One region of the Thiocapsa bogorovii genome, then DNA from elsewhere that is predicted to be linked to it. Evidence: predicted binding sites of a transcription regulator. Region 1 holds the regulator's gene; each other region holds the start of a gene.
The links. The regulator FNR, encoded in region 1, switches genes on or off when oxygen is low (the NO sensors DNR and NnrR bind a similar motif). The targets are predictions, from matches to a motif close to TTGATNTANATCAA.
Positions count from the first base shown of each region.

Region 2: LT988_RS04675 (sulfur globule protein CV3) is a predicted target of FNR. The motif match lies at 1,663-1,676, and genes of this name have one in related genera.
Region 3: hcp (hydroxylamine reductase) is a predicted target of FNR. The motif match lies at 4,265-4,278, and genes of this name have one in related genera.

Region 1 is NZ_CP089309.1:4,304,808-4,311,324, reverse strand. It holds gene eno (phosphopyruvate hydratase) at 1-666, opposite strand, end outside; gene kdsA (3-deoxy-8-phosphooctulonate synthase) at 894-1,730, opposite strand; gene LT988_RS19105 (CTP synthase) at 1,727-3,370, opposite strand; gene LT988_RS19100 (sulfur globule family protein) at 3,692-4,096, shown strand; gene fnr (fumarate/nitrate reduction transcriptional regulator Fnr) at 4,257-5,015, shown strand; gene dnaQ (DNA polymerase III subunit epsilon) at 5,180-5,902, opposite strand; gene rnhA (ribonuclease HI) at 6,091-6,517, opposite strand, start outside; gene LT988_RS19080 (class I SAM-dependent methyltransferase) at 6,515-6,517, opposite strand, start outside.
Region 2 is NZ_CP089309.1:1,020,893-1,027,409, forward strand. It holds gene glk (glucokinase) at 61-1,035, opposite strand; gene LT988_RS04675 (sulfur globule protein CV3) at 1,258-1,566, opposite strand; gene LT988_RS04680 (hypothetical protein) at 1,848-2,021, shown strand; gene LT988_RS04685 (MlaD family protein) at 2,204-3,229, opposite strand; gene LT988_RS04690 (ABC transporter ATP-binding protein) at 3,226-3,954, opposite strand; gene LT988_RS04695 (MlaE family ABC transporter permease) at 4,089-5,276, opposite strand; gene LT988_RS04700 (ECF transporter S component family protein) at 5,347-5,526, opposite strand; partial or broken gene LT988_RS04705 (energy-coupling factor ABC transporter permease) at 5,591-5,932, opposite strand; gene LT988_RS04710 (DUF2076 domain-containing protein) at 6,173-6,517, shown strand, end outside.
Region 3 is NZ_CP089309.1:4,761,666-4,768,182, reverse strand. It holds gene LT988_RS21175 (methyltransferase regulatory domain-containing protein) at 1-150, opposite strand, end outside; gene LT988_RS21170 (DUF4407 domain-containing protein) at 320-2,719, opposite strand; gene hcp (hydroxylamine reductase) at 2,855-4,147, opposite strand; gene LT988_RS21160 (carbonic anhydrase) at 4,457-5,209, shown strand; partial or broken gene LT988_RS25630 (type I restriction-modification system subunit M) at 5,408-6,517, shown strand, end outside.

The DNA.
Region 1 (6,517 bases):
CAGGATCGCCTCGATCGCCGCCTCGTTCGAGGGCAAATCGGGGGCGAAACCGCCTTCGTCGCCGACACCGGTGGCCAATCCGCGCCCGTGCAGAACGGACTTGAGCGCATGAAAGACCTCGGCACCGTAGCGCACCGCCTCGCGGATGCTGGGTGCGCCCACCGGCAGGATCATGAACTCCTGAAAGTCCACGCTGTTGTCCGCGTGCTCCCCGCCGTTGATGATGTTCATCATGGGCACGGGTAGACGATAGGGCCCCGTCGCGAGCGACATGAAGAGCGGCAACGCCTTCTCCTGTGCGGCGGCATGCGCGGCGGCGATCGAGACGCCGAGCAGTGCGTTGGCGCCGAGACGCGCCTTGTTGTCGGTCCCGTCGAGCGCGATCATGGCGCGATCGAGCGCCTCCTGGTCGCCGACCTCCATGCCGACGACCGCGTCGCGCAGCTCGCCTTGGATGTTGGCGACAGCCGTCAGGACGCCCTTGCCGCCGAACCGCGAGCGGTCGCCGTCGCGCAGCTCGAGGGCCTCGCGCGAACCGGTCGAAGCGCCGGACGGCACGATGAAGCGGCCGATCGCACCGTCGGCGGTGATGACATCGGCCTCGACTGTGGGATTTCCGCGGGAGTCCAGAACCTCGCGGGCGCGGACATCGACGATATCGGACATGGCATGTCTCTCCAAAAACAACAACGGAGCGATTCTTCAAGAGAATCGCATGAGTCTATCGGGCCTCGGTGGGGAGTCTCGCGACGATCGGTACAGCGCAGACGTCTGTCCGATCTTGTTGTTCGATTCAACGTGGGGCCGGCAGGGAAATACCGACCGACGACCCGCACGGTCAGGCGGGAACCACCAGGCTCGCCGGCCCGACCGAATGTCGCCTCACACCCACCTCAAGACGCCTGCTCTGCGAAACCTGCCGACTTCACCAGTCGGTCGATCTGAACCAGGGTTTCGAGCAGGCCACGCATCTTGTGCAAAGGCCAGGCATTGGGACCGTCGCTCAACGCCTGATCGGGGTTCGGGTGGGTCTCCATGAAGAGACCCGCGATGCCGACGGCTACAGCGGCACGCGCCAAGACCGGGACGAACTCGCGTTGACCGCCGGACCGATCTCCCTGCCCGCCCGGCAGTTGCACCGAATGGGTGGCATCGAAGACGACCGGGCAGCCCGTCTCGCGCATCACCGAGAGCGCGCGCATGTCCGAAACCAGGTTGTTGTAGCCGAAGGAGACGCCGCGCTCGCAGACCATGATCTGCGTGTTTCCCGTCGCGCGCGCCTTCTCGACCACGTGGCGCATGTCCCAAGGGGCCAGGAACTGACCCTTCTTGATGTTGACGGGCTTGCCCTGGCTCGCGACCGCTTGGATGAAATTGGTCTGGCGACACAGAAAGGCCGGGGTCTGAAGGACATCCACCACATCCGCGACCTCGCCCAGCGGCGTGTCTTCATGCACGTCGGTCAGGATCGGGACGCGGATGCGCTCGCGTACGCCCTCCAGGATCGCCAGCCCCTGCTCGAGCCCGAGACCGCGGAAGCTGCCCGAGGAAGAGCGGTTGGCCTTGTCGAAGGACGACTTGTAGATGAAAGGGATCCCCAGGTCGTCGGTCAGCTCCTTGAGGGCGCCGGCCGTGTCCTCGGCCAGTCCGGCGCTCTCGATCACGCAGGGACCGGCGATCAGGAAGAGCGGTCGATCCAGGCCGACCTCGAAACCGGGAAAAAGCATCATGCGGGGGCACCTTGCACCAGTTGACGCCGCGTCAGCGCGGCGCGAACGAAGCCGCAAAAGAGCGGATGCCCGTCGCGCGGGGTCGATGTGAATTCCGGATGGAACTGGCAGGCGATGAACCAGGGGTGATCCGGGATCTCGATGATCTCCACGAGCCGGTTATCGAGCGACCAGCCGGAGAAGCGCATCCCCGCGTCCTTCATCACGTTCAGATAGCAGATGTTGAACTCGTAGCGATGACGGTGGCGCTCGCGGATCTGCGGCTTGCCGTAGACGTTGCGTGCAAGACTACCGGGCTCCAGACGGCAATTCTGACCACCCAACCGCATCGATCCGCCCAAATCAACACCCTCGTCTCGGGTCTCGATCCGGCCGCGCTCGTCGCGCCACTCGGTGATGAGCGCGATCACGGGATGCGGGGTCTGGCGATCGAACTCGGTGCTGTGGGCACCCTCGAGTGCGGCAACATGGCGTGCGTACTCGATGACGGCAATCTGCATCCCGAGACAAATCCCGAGATAGGGGATGCGGTGCTCGCGCGCGTAGCGGGCTGCCTGGATCTTGCCCTCGATGCCGCGCTCGCCGAATCCGCCCGGGACCAGGATGGCATCGAGCCCGTCGAGACCCTCGGTCCCCTCCTGCTCGATGACCTCCGAATCCAGATAAACGATCTCGACCTTGGTCCTGGTGTGCACACCGGCATGGGCCAGCGCCTCGGAGAGCGATTTGTAGGCCTCGGTGAGGTGCATGTACTTGCCGACCATGCCGACGCGCACGACCTGCTCGGGGTGATCGAAACCTTCCAGGACACGATCCCATTCACGTAGATCCGCCTCGGGGGCCTCGATCCCGAATTGGCGCACCACCAGATCGTCGAGCTTCTGGTCGTGCAGGAGCCGCGGGATACGATAGATGTTGTCGGCGTCGACCGCAGAGATGACCGCGTCTTCGGTCACGTTGGTGAAGAGCGCAATCTTGCGGCGCTCCTCGTCCGGAAGGTGCTTCTCGGCGCGGCACAGCAGAATGTCCGGCTGGATACCGATGGAGCGCAACTCCTTGACCGAGTGCTGCGTGGGCTTGGTCTTGATTTCGCCGGCGGTGCGGATGTATGGCACGAGCGTGAGATGCATGAAGAGTGCGTTCTCACGCCCCTCCTCCACACGCATCTGGCGGATCGCCTCCAGAAAGGGCAAGGACTCGATGTCGCCCACGGTGCCACCGATCTCGACCATGGCCACGTCCGCACCCTCGGCACCGAGACGGATCGCCTGCTTGATCTCGTCGGTGATATGCGGGATGACCTGGACGGTGCGCCCGAGATAGTCGCCGCGCCGCTCCTTGCGGATGACGCTCTCGTAGATCTGGCCGGTCGTGAAGTTGTTGTTGCGACCCATCGGGGTGCGCAGGAAGCGCTCGTAGTGGCCCAGATCGAGATCGGTCTCGGCGCCGTCGTCGGTCACATAGACCTCGCCGTGCTGGAACGGACTCATGGTGCCCGGATCCACGTTGATGTAGGGATCGAGCTTGATCATGGTCACCCGCAGGCCGCGAGCCTCCAAGAGCGCCCCGAGAGACGCCGACGCGATGCCTTTACCGAGCGACGAGACGACACCGCCGGTGATGAAGATGAACTTGGTCATGGGGGTAGTGGAGGCAGTCGAGGGCAATGGCCCGGATCCGCCAACACGCTACCAAAAACCCCGCAACTGCTCAATGCGAATGCCGGCTCTTGCTGCTGCCGCGAGCGTGCGCGTCGCGAACATCACGACCGGGGGCGAGCACGCCGGACAGGGTGCTGCGCGACCTTCACAAACTCGAACGGGCTGCGTATATTCGGAGCGGTTTCGCAAATGACGAAACACACCTTCTCGGCGTTGTCGGCGCTCGTCTAGGGTCGGGCGCCGACACAGCGGCCTTGATCGATGTCGTAAAAGATGAGTGTCAACAGAGGAGCGTCAACGATGCGTCAAACAGCAAGATTGATGAGTGCAGCCGCAATCGCAGGTGCCGCCACCTTGGCCGTCAGCCCGGCCCAGGCGTGGTGGGGGCCCGGTTGGGGTGGGCCAGGCTATGGCGGCTACGGCCCGGGCTATGGTTCCGGCCTCGGTGACCTGTTCGGCGACATGCTCGGCGACGGCTGGGGCGACTTCAACATGAACATGAGCGGCGGGGGTCGCGGCTACGGACGCGGGCGCGGCTATGGCTACGGACGTGGTTACGGGTACGGCTATCCCGGCTACGGTTACGGTTACGGTTATCCAGGCTATGGCTACGGCTACCCCGGTTACGGTGTCCCCTACTACGGCGCGCCTTACGCCGCACCCTATGCCGCGCCCGCTGCTCCCGCGACCGGCGAAGCCAAGTAGGCCGAACGCAGAATCGGCATGCTTGCGTCAAGGCCGCGCCCGCGAGGGCGCGGCCTTTTTTGCGGGTCCAGGTCGGCCTGACGACAAGAAGATAATCTTCGCTTGATCCAGATCAAGCGACGGTTCAAAATCTGGTGACCGAAGACCGAGGGGCGATGCCGTGAGCCATCACAAAGTAATCTCATTGGAGACCATTCGCGTCGCCTGCAGAAACTGCTCCCTGTCGTCGCTCTGCTTGCCTATGGGCCTTGCGCCGGATGATGTCGAGCGACTCGACGAGATCGTGAAGCGAACACGACCGCTCCACCGGGGCGACTTCCTGTTTCGAGACGGCGACCGATTTCGTTCGCTCTATGTCGTGAAGACCGGATCGGTGAAGACCTTCGCTCCGAGTCCGGAGGGCGGCGAGCAGGTGCTGGGCTTCCATCTTCCCGGCGAGGTGATTGGACTGGATGCGATCGATAAGGACATCCATGCCTGCTCGGCGAAGGTCCTCGAGACCTCCGCTATCTGCGAGGTCCCCTTCACCCGACTCGAAGAGCTCACCGCAACCATTCCGAGCCTGCAGCATCAGATGTATCGCCTGCTCAGCAAGGAAATCGGACACGATACGGACATGCTCTTGCTCCTCGGCAAGAAGAACGCCGAGGAACGTCTCGCCGCCTTCCTGCTCAGCCTGTCCAAGCGCCTGCACAAACGCGGGCTGTCCGCGACCGACTTCTATCTGAGCATGTCCCGCCATGAGATCGGGAACTACCTGGGACTCGCCGTCGAGACCGTCAGCCGTCTCTTCACGCGATTCCAAGACGACGGACTGATGAACGTCGACCGTAAGCACATTCAGCTGCTCGATGTGAGTACGCTGGAGTCTCTGGTGGGCGGCGCCGGGCAGAATCGCCGCCAACAGCAGCAGAGCTAAACTGCGCCCGTTGCGGTATGTGATGTTCGGAGGGCTGGATCGGCCTCGGAGCGATCGATAGCCCTTAGAGTCGGCGCAGTTTAGGAGACTGAAAACCCTAAGAAGCATCTCCATGAAGGCTGCGGGGATCTCCGTGGCCACACACGACTAAACCGCGGGCGGCGTCATCCCTCGACGCGAAGCCAAAGACAACCCTCCGCACTTGCGGCCTGGATCGCCGCGAGGCGCGCGGCATGAGCGGCGAGCGCGGCCGGGTCGGCTTGAATCACCCGCAGGCGCGGCCGATTCGGATCCAGCCGGCCGCGATGCCGAGCGTCCGGTCCGTCGTGAGACGGCGCCGCGAGCTCTTCTCCGAGGCTCAACGCCACCTGCCCCCCGGTCATGGCGAGATAGACATCCGCCAGGATCTCGGCATCGAGCAGGGCGCCATGCAGGTCGCGGTGGCGATGATCCACGCCGTAGCGCTTGCACAAGGCATCGAGGCTGTTGCGCTGCCCCGGGTGCATGCGCCGGGCCATGATCAGCGTGTCCGTCACCTCGCACAGGTCCGTGATCCGCGACGCTTCGGCGTTCCATCCTAGAATCTCGCGATCGAGAAACCCGAGATCGAAGGTCGCGTTGTGGATGATCAACTCGGCCCCTTCCACATAGTCCAGGAAGCTCTCGGCAATCTCGGCGAAACGTGGCTTGTCGGCGAGAAAGGCGTTCGTGATCCCGTGTACATCGGAGGCGCCCGCGTCGATCTCCCGATCCGGCTGGAGATAGCGGTGGAAGTTGTTTCCGGTCAAGCGGCGGTCGATCAGCTCGACACAGCCGATCTCGATGATGCGATGGCCTGCCTGGGGGTCGAGACCCGTGGTCTCGGTATCGAGAACGATCTGTCTCATTTAAACCGCGTCCATAGTGTAAACCGCTGCGTTGCAGGCAAGCGAATCCCGGAGGACTACGCCTCCCCCGTACCTGACGCGGTTTAAAGAGCGAAATTCAAGAATCTGAATCGCGTCCGCACCGACGGGAGCCGAGTCATGCGACGACGAGTCGAATCGAAAATTGCGCATGTCATGCCGGACGCGATTCAGCCCGCGATCCCTCGATTTGCCAATCGGTCGGCACGCTCGTTCTCGGCGTGCCCGGCATGACCTTTGACCCACTTCCAGCGCACCTGATGAGCGCCGATGGCGCCATCCAAACGCTCCCAAAGGTCACGGTTTTTCACGGGCTTGCGATCGGCCGTCTGCCAGCCGTTGCGTTTCCAACGCGGCATCCATTCCTCGACCCCCCGCTTGACGTATTGAGAGTCGGTGACGATCTCGAGACAGGTCGGACGCTTCATGCTCTCCAGCGCCATGATGACCGCCATCAGCTCCATGCGGTTGTTGGTGGTCGCGCGTTCACCCCCGCACAGCTCCTTCTCGACCTCCCCCCATCGCAGCAGGACACCCCAACCCCCGGGTCCCGGATTGCCCTTGCAGGCACCGTCGGTGTAAGCGCGCACGCAGTCA
Region 2 (6,517 bases), 2.4 Mb from region 1:
ACTGGCGGCTGGTGGCTGGTGGCTGGTGGCTGGTGACTGGCGGCTGATAGCCGGAGCTACCTACTGCGACGCCAGAAACCGAGCCGCCCCCATCAGCGGCGTGCTCGGCTGCACGATCACCCGAACCGGCATCGCGCGCATCAGAGGCTCCAAACGGCCTTTATCGAGGAAACCCTCCAGGAAGGCGCTGCTGCGCAGGGCGTCAAGGTTCTTCGGCGCGATACCCCCGCCGAGGTAGACCCCGCCGAGCGCCATCTGCTTGAGTGCCATGTTTCCGGCCTCACGCCCGTAGAGAAGAAAGAACAGGTCCATTGTCTCGGTGCAGACCGGGCAGGAGTTCTCCGAAGCGGCCGCGGCGATCGCCGCTGCGGCGTCCCCGCTCGTGAGGGACTCGCGCAACGCGGGCGGCGATTCGATTCCGCGCCATTCGGACAAGAAGTCGTAGAGGTTTCGGATCCCGAGACCGGAAACGACGCGCTCCCAACTGACCCGCCCGAAGCGTTGCTTCAGGAACGCATGGAGCGCGCACTCGCGCTCGTCGGTAGGCCCGAAGTCCGCATGCCCGCCTTCGGTCGCGAAAGGATGGTGACGCAAGCCGTCCCAGAATAACCCCGCTTCTCCGAGTCCGGTACCCGCAGCGACCACGCAGGCGTTGCCTTGTGCCGCCTCCCCCGGATGGACCTCGACCAGGTCGTCGGGGCCCAATGCCGCGAGCCCCCAAGCCGTCGCCTCCAGATCATTCAGCAGCGCAACGCCGGCAAAGCCGAGTGCCTGCTCCATGGCATCGGCATCCAGGTCCCAGGGTAGATTCGTCGCCTGACTGCGCCGGTCCCGCACCGGCCCGGCGATGGCGAAGGCCGCGAAACGACAGGTCGTTCCGGTCTCCTCGAGATAGCACCGGACGATCTCGTCGAGCGAGTCGAAATCCGCACTCGGATACTGCATCGTCTTCTCGAGATCGACGCGGTCTCCGTGCGTCTTCGCAAGACCCAATGCCGTCTTGGTACCCCCGATATCGCCGACGAGTACTCGCATATCGCTTCTCCGCTCAGATCGCTGACAGGACTCGCTTGCAGACGCGAGCCGACGCGGATGATAGCAGGCAGGAGGTCGGAGGCGATGATGAGCGTGCCGGTCCGGCAACGGGTGGGGCGATTCGAGACGCGAGAAACGTCGCGCTGAAGGCGCGAGCGCCCCTCGCGGCCGCGAACGCGGTGATTCTCGCCCCGATACCGGACGGCATCGAGGCGAGGAGAATTACTTGCTCGAGTCGGTGCTCGACTGCGTCGTCGGGTAGCTATAGGCCGGATAGCCGTAGAGCGGCGCACCCCAGCCGTAGGGGGCACCCCAACCGTAAGGTGCGCCATAAGCTCCGTAGGGATACCCGTAACCACCATAGGGATAGCCCCCATAGGGTCCGTACCAAGGCGAGTTCCAAGGTCCGCCCCAACCGCCCGGGAACATGCCGAAGGGGCCGGAACCCCAGAAGGCGTTCGCGGACATGGAGCCGAAAGCAGCAACAGCGGCGACCGCCGCAGCAAGCACAAGCCGTTTTGTTGTCGTCATCACATTTCTCCCGTCTCGAGAAACCTGTTGAGCACGCCGTGAGCACGATTCGCTCCGACGTGACATCAAGATTAGGACGGAATCCGAGCTAGAGGTTTGATCTTGATCAACAATCGCTAATATTAGCGACCAACCCAAGTTGCCGGCTCAGGTAGCGTCACGAGCGGATGGGGGTGCCGAAAAAGATTGCGCGAAGATCGTCAAAATTAGCGCTTGCTTAATTAGAATTTGCTTATATAATGATCCCCATACCAGCAACCAACCGAAATCGGAGATATACCATGGGTGCATTAGGTGTTCTTGCCGCAGTCGCTCTGCTCGTGGGCGGTGTCCAAACCGCGATGGTGATGCCGGAGTCTGAGCGTCTCGCGAACGAAGAGCTGAAAGAGCCCGTTGTCGAAGTGCAGGCGGTTCCTGCCGAATCGACCGAGACCGTGAGCTTCCTCGACTTCTAATCGGTTCAGGCCTCGGCGAGTCAGGCCCGGAGACGCTTGCGTCTCCGGGCCTGATGTGTCCGGAGCCGTCTAGACCGAGATCTGCAGCATGACCCGGCGACGGTGAACTGTCGGACGAACATGTGCGTCAAGGTCGCCAAGTCCTTTCAAAAGCAACACCCGGTCAACCACCGAAACGCGGTTTATCGCTTCCCGCGCAACACCGCATCCGGATGCCGCTCCAGATAGTCGGCAAGATCCCGAAGTGATCGCGCTGCCGCCGAGGCCTCGCCGAGGAACCGGTCAAGCCGAACCCGCGTCCCGGAGGCATCGCCGGCCAAGGACCCCAGCGAGCGCATGGCGGTCTCGACCTCGCCCAGCGCGGATTGCGCCGCGCCCGAGAGCGGGACCACCTGCTCGTCGACCCTTCGCACCAATACAGTCAGCGACTCGGCGACCGTCTCGAGACTCTCCGCGACCGGCACAACGCTGGAATTCACCGTTTGTGCCATCGCACCGAAATCCCCGAGCGTCGAATCCAGGCGCTGTGCGAGCGGCTGCACCTCCCGATCGAAATCCTCGATCAGCACCCGAGCCGCAGCAAGCGTCTCGTTCAACCTCTCGAGCAAACGCAGCACCTCCCCGGAACCGATCAATTGCCGGATCGACGCTAGAGTCAACGACGCTTCATTGACGAGATCGTCAAGCCGCAGATTGTTGAGCATCTCCGTCATCCGGTCGCGCGTCGCCTCGATCGCGGGTACCTCGACGGCATCGTCGGGATCCTCCACCAACCGCACGGGGCGATCCGGGATCAACTGGAGCGCAATCACGTATTGCCCGGTGACGAAACTCAAGGACTCCAGGCGTGCATGCAAACCGCGCTCCTTGACCAACCCGCGGAGGATCTCCTCGGGCGAGTCGTCAGAGGCCGAACCGAGAATGCTCACGCTTTCCGGCCAGACCTCGTAGGTCACCGGCACACTGAAGGTGCCGGTATCCGGCGAGAACCTCAGCTCGATCCCGGTCACGCGCCCCACCGTCACACCCTCGAACTGAACCCCGGCGCCGACATTCAACCCCTGCACCGAACCGGGGAAATAGGTCACCATCGGAACCTGCTCGCGAAAGAGCGCACCGCTGCCGAAAACCAAAATCGCGATCACGACAAGGGCCAAGGCCCCGAGCACGAAGCCGCCGATCACGGTCGGATTGGCCTGCTTGCTCATGTCTCTCCCCGGCTCAGAAAATCACGGACGATCTCGATCTCGCTGTGCTCGCGCAGCTTGCGCGGGTTGCCCGTGGTGAGCATGGTCTGCGAGGAGGCGTCGAGAAACACCGAGTCGTCCGCGATGGCGAAGATGCTCGCAAGGTCATGGGTCACGACGACCATGGTCGTGCCCAGGCTCTCGCGCAGCTCGAGAATCAGCTCATCGAGCAGACGCGCACTCAAGGGGTCGAGGCCCGCCGATGGCTCGTCGAAGAAGAGGATATCCGGATCCAGGGCCATGGCTCGTGCGACGCCGACCCGTTTGCGCATGCCGCCGCTGATCTCGGAGGGATAATAGTCGCAGTAGGCCGAGAGGCCGACCAACGCGAGCTTGTAGACCGCGACATCGTGGACCTGGCTCGGTCGAAGCCGCGTGTATTGCTCGAGCGGCAAGGCAACATTCTCCTCGAGTGTCATGGAGCTCCAGAGGGCACCGCTCTGATACATCACGCCATTGCGACGCATCCTTCGGATACGCGCGCTCTGGGGCGCATCCCAAAAGCTCTCGCCGTCGAACAGGATCTTCCCGGCCAGCGGCTCCAAGAGTCCAACCAGACTGCGCATGAGCGTGCTTTTGCCGCTGCCGCTGCCGCCCATGATGACGAAGACGTCGCCGCGCCGGATTCCGAAGCTCAGATCGCGCTGAATCACCGTCTCGCCGTAGCCGACGGACAGGGCATCCACGACGATATGTCGATCATCGGCGGAGCTGCCCGCCCGACTAGAGGCTCGATCGGTCGGCGCAGCCGTGGACAGATCGCCGGAGGTTCGGCTTTGTTCGTCACGCGCGGCTCCGGTCGGCATCGTCGTCCAGCCGATCACGAAAGACCGACCGCATCGAAGACGATCGTAAGGACCGCCGATGCAATCACGATGAAGACGATCGAGGTCACCACCGCCGAGGTCGTCGCCTCGCCGACCGCAGCGGCACTGCGACCGCACTGCATGCCGCGCAGGCATCCGGACACGGCGACGATGGCGCCGAAGACGGTCGCACTGATCAGACCCTGCGTGATGTGGTTCCAGCCGATCGCCGCAACCGTCTCGGTAAAATACTCGGCCGGATTCAAACCACCGACCACCGTGCCGGCAAAGGCCCCGCCGAGGATCCCCGTGAGGTTCGCATAGATGGCCAACAAGGGCGTCATGGCAACCAGCGCGATGAGTCGCGGCAAGACCAGGAACTCGACCGGCGAGATCCCCAAGGTGCGCAGGGCATCGATCTCTTCGTTCACCTGCATGGTCCCGAGCTGGGCCGCAAAAGCTGCCCCGGTCCGCCCGGCGAGCACGATCGCCGTGATGAGCGCAGCGATCTGGATGACAATGGCGAGCCCGACCAGGTCGGCGACGAAGATCCGCGCACCGAATTGGGCCAACTGCTGATCGCCGATATAGCCGAGGATCAGACCGACGAGAAAGCTGACGAGACTGATGATGGGCAGGGCATCGGCTCCCACCTCCTCGATCAGCAGCCAAAGCTCCGAGTGCCGAAAGCGGGCTCGCCCCGCCAGCATCGAGCGCACTGCGAGGGTCACTTCCCCGACAAACGCAAGGATCTCGCCCGTGGAGCGCGCCAGATCGATGAAGTCCTGACCGAACCGCCGAAGAAAGGGGTCGGCGTGCTCGTCCTGACCGTCGGCGCGACGCTGCGGCACCGTCGAGGCCAGGTGCAACAGGGCTTGAATCCCCTCCGGGAGCCCGTCGTCCCGCACCTCGATGCCGCGTTCCCGACACCGCCAGACCAGGGACGCGAGGTAGCTCACGAGCCCGGAGTCCCAAGCGACCAGATCGGATGTCTCGAAGGCAATGGACGTGAGTTCTTGCTCGGAGAAAAGATCGGCATCGAGCCGATCGAGGTCCGGCAGATCCGCATCGAGCTGCCAAGCGCCACCGATCGCTACGACGATGTGGCCGGCCTCCTCGCGCGCAAGCGCCACCCGCGGAGCTGATTGCGGCTTGGCGGGATTTGAGACGAAGTCGTTCATGACGCCGATAAGGATGCGCATGCCGGGCCACGCAGCGCAAGTCTGTCGGGGAAGGGGGCAACTTGGGTCGCCCGTTGCCACTCGGTTGCACCTACATGGTCGTGCGCTCGGCCGGAAGAAGGCCATCGTGCGCGACCACCGGTATCAGCTCGGGACGCACGGCCAAGAGAAGATTCAAGGTCGCGGCAGTCATCGCACCCTCGACGAGCATCACCGGGGTCTGACCAATCAGAATCCATTTGGCCGCCACCGGGAATTCGCTCCTGCTCAACGCCGAGAAGATCGACACCGGCCAGCGATAGGGCGGAGGCACCGAACGACAAGGCGCCGACCAGGAAACCGGCAACAACCACCGTCAGCGACCGAGGAGAGATGTCCGAGCGCACCAAGAACCGGTGTGCAAGTGGGCAGATGATGACCCCTGGAAGTGCCAGATTCAGTGTGTTGGCCCCGATCACGGTCGGACCGCCGAACCCGAAAAAGGCCGCCCAGCCGAGCAGTAACCTCATGAACCCGGTCAGCATCAGATGGGCGCTCGACGGACCGACCGGCACATGGATCAGAGAGGCGACGAAAACGACGGCCGTCAGCAAACCGGCACGCAGGATGGACTCTGTATCGAGCGCGCTCAAACCCCGAACGACGCCGGCAACCGCGAGCAGAGAGGCGCGGATCAAGACCGGAGCACCGAGAACACCGTCGACGATGTGGATAGCTGTTATCGATGCCCGCCCAGAGGACGAGGCGCGTAGTACCTCGGCACAAGTGGTAATACCCGCGAAGGTAGCACTCGGCCTCTCAGGCGTCTACCAGGGGGCAACGGCAACGGCGAGACACGCCATTGGAGTCTCGGTCTGCGACCGGATATCTTTGGCGTTCGGAGCCATTCGACCTGATTCACCCTTTGGAGGCGAACCATGGACCAAAGCAACACGAGCCAAGACGAGCAGAGACTCAACGAGCAGCGGGTCATCGACGACCTGTTCGGCAAGCTGCGGCAGGCCGAACATCAAACCGGACCGCGCGATCGGGCCGCGGAACAGCAGATTGCCGCGGCGGTCGAGCGTCAGCCCGCGGCACCCTACTACATGGCTCAAGCGATCCTCGTCCAGGAACGCGCCATCGAGACGCTGGGCCAACGGGTTCAGGAGCTCGAGCAGGAACTGGCGAGCCGGCCGGCCGGAGGCGGATTCCTCGATAGCCTGTTCGGCGCACCCAATCCGCGTCCAGGTGCCCCGGGCGTTCCGGCCGGCGGATCCTTG
Region 3 (6,517 bases), 460 kb from region 1:
CGCCGCACCCAGCTCCAACGCCCGGCAGTGCTCCGGATCCGCCGTGGTCAGACCGAGCAACCGACCGAGCGTCGCCAGATAGTCCGGATGGGTCTCCGGGATCGCAAAGCTCTCGTAGGGGATTTGATCGTAGCTGTCGAGCGTCGTCATGGATGTCGAACCGGGAGGCCTCGTCGGTCGGGTCAGCGCAGCGTAACCCGAGATTCCGCGTTCCGACAGAGCGCAGGCATCGGGTTTAGGCACGCGTGAAGCGACCGATGCATCGCCCACGCAGCACCGGGCAGGCCAGCCTCGACCCGCAGGACCGCAGGGTTCATTCTCAGGCGGGCAGTTGGCTCGGCTGGTCGTACGGCCGGTCGCTCGGTAAGGCATCGTCCGGACCCGACACCTCGCGAGTCAACAGGGTGCCGATCGCATCTTCGTGGAAGAGGATGCGCGATCGGATCCCGGAGAGTCGATCCTCGATGGCGCGAAGTTGATCCTCGTGGGTAATCCGACGCAACTCCAAGGCCCGTCGCTCGTCGCGCAAGCCGGCAAGGCGCTCGCCCTCATCGCGCAGCCACTTCTCGAGCGATTTCATCTCCCGCCTCGCTTCGCGAGCACTCATTCCGTCATCGGGCCGTCCCCTGCGCGACCAGAAGCCGCCGCCGGAGGATCCGGCGCTCTCTCCGCTGCCCCCGTTCGGGCGATCCGCGATCCGCTGCAGCTCGGCCATCCGCGCGCGGGCCGATGCCGACCCGCTCTCGGCCGATCCGATCTTCCCGTTCAATGACTCGATGGCGTCCTTCAGCCGATAGCCGGCCTCGCGCAGGGTCGCGGCCTCGTTCGTGTCGCGCGTCTCCAGCTCGCGCAGACGGCTCAGCTCGTCGCGCATCCCGGCAATCCGCTCGAGACGGTCCTCGCGGCGGCGCCGGGCTTCGAGCTCCGCGGTCTCGACCCGATGACGGTGCAGGCGCTGCACATCGGCCTGACGCAGCTCCTCCTCGCGTTGAGCGCGGCGGATCTCCATCTCCTTCTCGCGCAAACGTCGGTCCTCGCGGGCCAGCTCGATGGAGCGCTCGAAGGCGGCCATGCGCTCGCGCATGTCCTCCTCGTCGTGGGCCTTCTGCAGCGCCCAGGACTCGCGCGCCTGCTGCAGCTCATGCTCGAGCTCGGCACGCCGATGATGATGCTTGGCGCGTGTCTCGTCGGCCAACTGGGCACGCAGCTCGCCGGCACGCAAACGCTGCTCGTTCTCGTAGGCCGCCACCTCGATCTCGCGGCGGCGGCGCGCCAGATCCAGCTCCTGATCGAGATTCTCGCGACGACGCTCGACGAGTGTCTCGGCGAACGACTCCTCGGCCAAGCGCATGCGCATCGGCTCGGCGGCCGCCAACCGCGCCTCCTGTTCGGCGAAATGACCCTCCGGATCGCGCTCGTAGCGCCACCACTGGCGCGCGAACTCGACCGGACTCAGACGTTGCGCGGGATCCTCCGGACAGGCAAAGCCGGGGATCCCGGACAGCGCACCGTCGAGGTATTTACGGTATTGGAACTGCAGGGATTCGCTGAAATAGGCCCGCACCGCGGCCGGCTCGAACAACTTCAGCGCGATCAACGAGAAGAAGAGGATCGCCAGCGCCGCCTGCGCAAAGCCGTCGACCGTCTCGAAATGGGGCACGCCCGCCTCGTCCGGGCTCTCGCGCAGTGCCTGCAAGGCCTTGGAGCGCGCCGCGAAGGTCAACCGCGGCGGCAGTTCCTCGGGCTGGGCGGCGGCCACTTCGGCCCGGATGCGGTCCATGCGCTCCTGCTGTTCCAGGCGCAGACGTTGGAGCTCATCCGTTCGCGCACGCAGGCGCTCTTCCTGGTCCGCGATCGTCTGCGCGACCTCGGCGATGCGCCGATCGATCTCGGCCTGTTTGTCGGCCAACTCGGCGACCAGGGTCTGCACCCGAGCATCCCATTTGCGCGCTTCCGGTCCATAGCCCTCCGGACGGTCGCCACGTCCGTGGATCTCGTCGCCGAGGCGCTCCTGTGCGGCGGCCAGCTCGGTGCGCAGCACCGTGATCTCGGGGGTGTACTCGGCCGCGATTCGATCACGACGTTGCCGCTCGGCGTCGAGCGACCGGTTCAGACGCTCGACCTCTTCCTCCAAAGGCGCGGTCAGCCCCCCGTATCGGGTCTCGACCTCTTGGGCGCGCGCGGCGACCTGCGACTGGAAGGCCGCATCACGCCTGGAGTAATACTGCTCGACCAGGCGCTGGTGGTAGCTCTCGATATCGTCGGCCCGGATCAGCTTGGCCAGAAAGGGCGCGGTCACATAGAGCGAGACCGCCACGATCAGCACCCGGACCAGCAGACCGAAAAACCAGCGGACGCCCGCGCCTCGCTCGTCGAGCCGGGCGTCCCGAAGAGCGCCCCCGAGTGCACCGCGGGCGCGGCTCGGACGCTCGGACATGATCAGGGAGGCATCGACGATCCAGATGATCGCGAACATGAGCACGAACATGAAGAGACCGGCGACCGGTCGAAGCCAGGCCGCGGCCTGCGGTACGATCGAGGCCCCGACGAAACCCCAGACGATACCTTCGATGCTGGCCATCAACAGGATGACGACCCAGGCGAAGCCGAGCCAAACGGCAACGGCAGGCGTGATGAGGCTGTCGCCGTAAGGACGCAACCGCAGCGTATTCAATGAAGGGACCTTGAAGAAGCGTCGAGATCGCCGCCCGAGATCCATGTTCCTGGCCTCCCTTGACCAATGCGAGCACCTCAGTCAAGACAGGATAAACCATCGGCGGACGTTGACCGACCCGATGTGGGGAACGCGCGACCTCCGCCACCCGGCCGAGCGAGCAGCGGCGCCGAACAGGGGTCAAGCACTCATCGCGAGGCGGAGATCCCCTTCGGCATCATTCCCGCTCAAGCGCAGGTCAAACCGCTCCTGCAGGATCGCAAAGACGTTCGGCGAGACGAAGGCCGGCGCGTTCGGACCCAGGGTGATGCCCTTGACCCCGAGGCTGAGTAGGGTCAGCAGGACGGCGACCGCCTTCTGCTCGAACCAACTGATCACCAGTGTCAGCGGCAGCTCGTTCACGCTGCACTCGAAGGCCTCGGCCAGGGCGGACGCCACTGCGATGGCGCCGTAGGCATCGTTGCATTGCCCCATGTCCATCAAGCGCGGGAAGCCCAGATGCTCGCCGTACGCGTGATCTCGGATTCGGTACTTGCCGCAGCCCAGGGTCAGGATGAATGAGTCATCCGGCGTGCCCTGCGCAAAGTCGCTGAAATAGTTGCGGCCCGGATCCGCCCCGTCGCATCCACCGATCACGAAAAAGCGGCTGATCTGGCCTGCCTTCACGGCATCGACGATCGTCTGTGCGTGATCGAGCAGTACGCTGCGGTGAAATCCGACGGTCGACTCGCCCGTGATCTGCTCCTCGCAGGGCGCGCACCGCAGCGCCTCGGCGAGAACTGCGCTGTAATCACCGTCGCGGATGCACTGACCGCCGGGCACAGCCGTGCCGCGGGTCGTGAACAGTCGGCCCTTGTAGCTCTGCGGCGGAATCAAGACGCAGTTGGTCGTCGCCACCACAGGGCCGGGGAAGGCCGCGAACTCGCGCTTTTGGTTCTGCCAGGCGCTGCCGTAATGGCCGGCCAGATTCGGGTGGTTTTGAAAGAAGGGGTACATGTGGGCGGGCAGCATCTCGCCGTGCGTGTAGACCTTGATGTCGGTGCCTTCGAGCTGCTCGAGCAGGTCCCGCAGGTCAGCCAGATCGTGGCCCGTGACGAGGATCCCGCGGCCCGCTTGCGTCCCCTCCTGCACCTTGGTCGGAGTCGGCTTGCCGAAGGCCTCGACATGGCCCTCGTCGAGCATCTGCATGACCCGCAGATTCATCCGCCCGCATTCGAGACAGTATTCGAGCAGGCTCTTCACGTCGAAATTGACGTTCGTCATGGTCGCAAACAGCGCCTCCTCGATGAAGGCGGACACGGTCTCGTCGGACTTGCCCAAGCGCCGCGCGTGGTGGGCATACGCGGCCATCCCCTTCAGACCGTAGAGCAACATCTCTTGCAGGGACTGGACATCGGCGTCCTTGCCGCACATCCCCGGGGAGGTGACGCAGCCGGTCTTACGGAAGGTCTGTTCGCATTGGTTGCAGTGCATGGGTGCCTCTGAATCGGATCGGGATCAATGAGCCCTTGTCGCGCTTCTCGAACCGCTGTCGATCCGCGGTGCCGATCAAGGGGACCGGTAGTCTGGCGAGGGCTTACCGGCGTCTCCTTGACTTGGATCAAGGCGCGTCGCCACGAGGTCGGCCAAGCGCGGCTACAAGCCGCACCCGAGCATCGCTTTCCGGGCAGCAACGCCGTTATGCTTTAGGGCGCTGTCGAGTCGACCGACACCGACGCCATCCACGCCGGCCATCAGCGACCGGGCCGGCGCCCGATTCACCCTTTCATAACGAGATACACGATGAAGCGGACAACGATCGCGACCTTGACCTTCCTCCTCGGCTCCGGAGTCATCGGAGCCGGGTCCGCCTCCGCGGGCGAGAGCGCACACTGGGACTACTCAGGCCCCCACGGTCCGGAGCATTGGGGCGAGATCGACCCGCATTTCGTCGCCTGCCAGTCAGGCCATGCCCAAACGCCGATCGACATCACCAACCGCGTCGACATCGATCTGCCGCGCATCGGCTTCCACTACAAGCCGGGCGGGCATGACGAGATCCACAACGGACACACCATCCTGGTGGACTATGACGACGGCAGCACCATCACGCTGGACGGGCGCGAGTTCACCCTGAAGCAGTTCCACTTTCACACCCCCAGCGAAAACCACATCGACGGCCACGAGTTCCCGATGGAGGCACATCTGGTGCACGCGGACGCCGAGGGCCATCTGGCGGTCATCGCGGTCATGTTCGAAGAAGGCCCCGAGAACCTGGCACTCGCCACGCCTTGGGCAGCCATGCCGCAGGCGCAGGGCCATACGGCGCACCTCGCGCGGGAGGCCTCCGCCGAGGCGCTGCTGCCCGCCGATCGTGCTTACTACCGCTTCGACGGCTCCCTCACCACGCCGCCCTGCAGCGAGGGCGTGACCTGGCTGGTCATGAAACATCCGGTGAGCGCCTCTCACGGGCAGCTCGTGAAGTTTGCACGGGCAATGGGCCACTCGAATGATCGGCCGCTTCAACCGCTCAATGCACGGGTCGTTCTGGAATAAGTCGCCACCGAGCGACGGCGACTCGCTCATACCCGTCCGAACCCCGCATGCGCGACCCGGTGTCTGCCGGACGCGGACACGGTCGTCTTTCGACTGCGGGCTCGGGCGCCCTGGCCGGACGCGTCGCCAACGCGTCGAGCCCGTTCGCCGCGCCGCCGATGAAAACGGAAACGCGCAAGGATTAGGAATCGAGACACGATGCGCAAACTCACCCTGGCCCAACTCGAGCGCCACCTGTTCGGTGCGGCCGACGTGCTGCGGGGCAAGATGGATGCCTCCGAGTTCAAGGAATACATCTTCGGGATGCTGTTCCTCAAGCGCTGCTCGGATGTGTTCGAAGCCCGCCGTCAGGAGATCGTCGCCGAGCAGCGCGCCAGGGGCCGCACACAGGCGGAGGCCGAGCAGCGGGCCAACGCCAAGGGCTACTACCAGGACACCTTCTTCGTCCCCGAGCGCGCCCGCTGGGAGCACCTGCGCGACACGCTGCACCACAACGTCGGCGACGGGTTGAACAAGGCCCTGGGCGCGCGGGAGGAGGAGAACACCGGCCTGGAAGGCGTGCTCCACCACATCGACTTCACCCGTAACGTCGGCAAGTCCAAGCTGCCGGACAAGAAGCTGCGCGAGTTGATCGCCCACTTCAACCGCTACCGGCTGCGCAACGAGGACTTCGAGTTCCCCGACCTGCTCGGCGCCGCCTACGAATACCTGGTCGGCGAGTTCGCCGACTCCGCCGGCAAGAAGGGCGGTGAGTTCTACACCCCGCGCGCCGTGGTGCGCATGATGGTCCGCCTGGCAGACCCCGAGGAGGGCATGCGCGTCTACGACCCCTGTTCCGGCTCGGGCGGCATGTTGATCCTCTCCGCCGAGCATGTGCGCGAGCACGGCGGCAACCCGCGCAACCTCGGCCTCTACGGGCAGGAGGACAACGGCGGGGTCTGGTCCATCAGCAAGATGAACATGATCCTGCACGGGATCGCCGACGCGGATCTGCGCAACGGCGACACCTTGGCCGAACCCCTGCACGTCGAAGGCGGCGAGCTGATGCGCTTCGACCGGGTCATCACCAATCCGCCCTTCTCGCAGAACTACGCCGCCGACGGCATCCCCTATCCCGAGCGCTTCCCCTATGGATTCTGCCCCGAGTCCGGCAAAAAGGCCGACCTGATGTTCGTGCAGCACATGGTCTCGGTGCTGCGGACCGGTGGACAAGGGGGCGGCATGGTCTGCACCGTGATGCCCCACGGCGTGCTGTTCCGCGGCGGGGCCGAGCGCGAGATCCGCAAGGGCCTCATCCAGGACGACCTG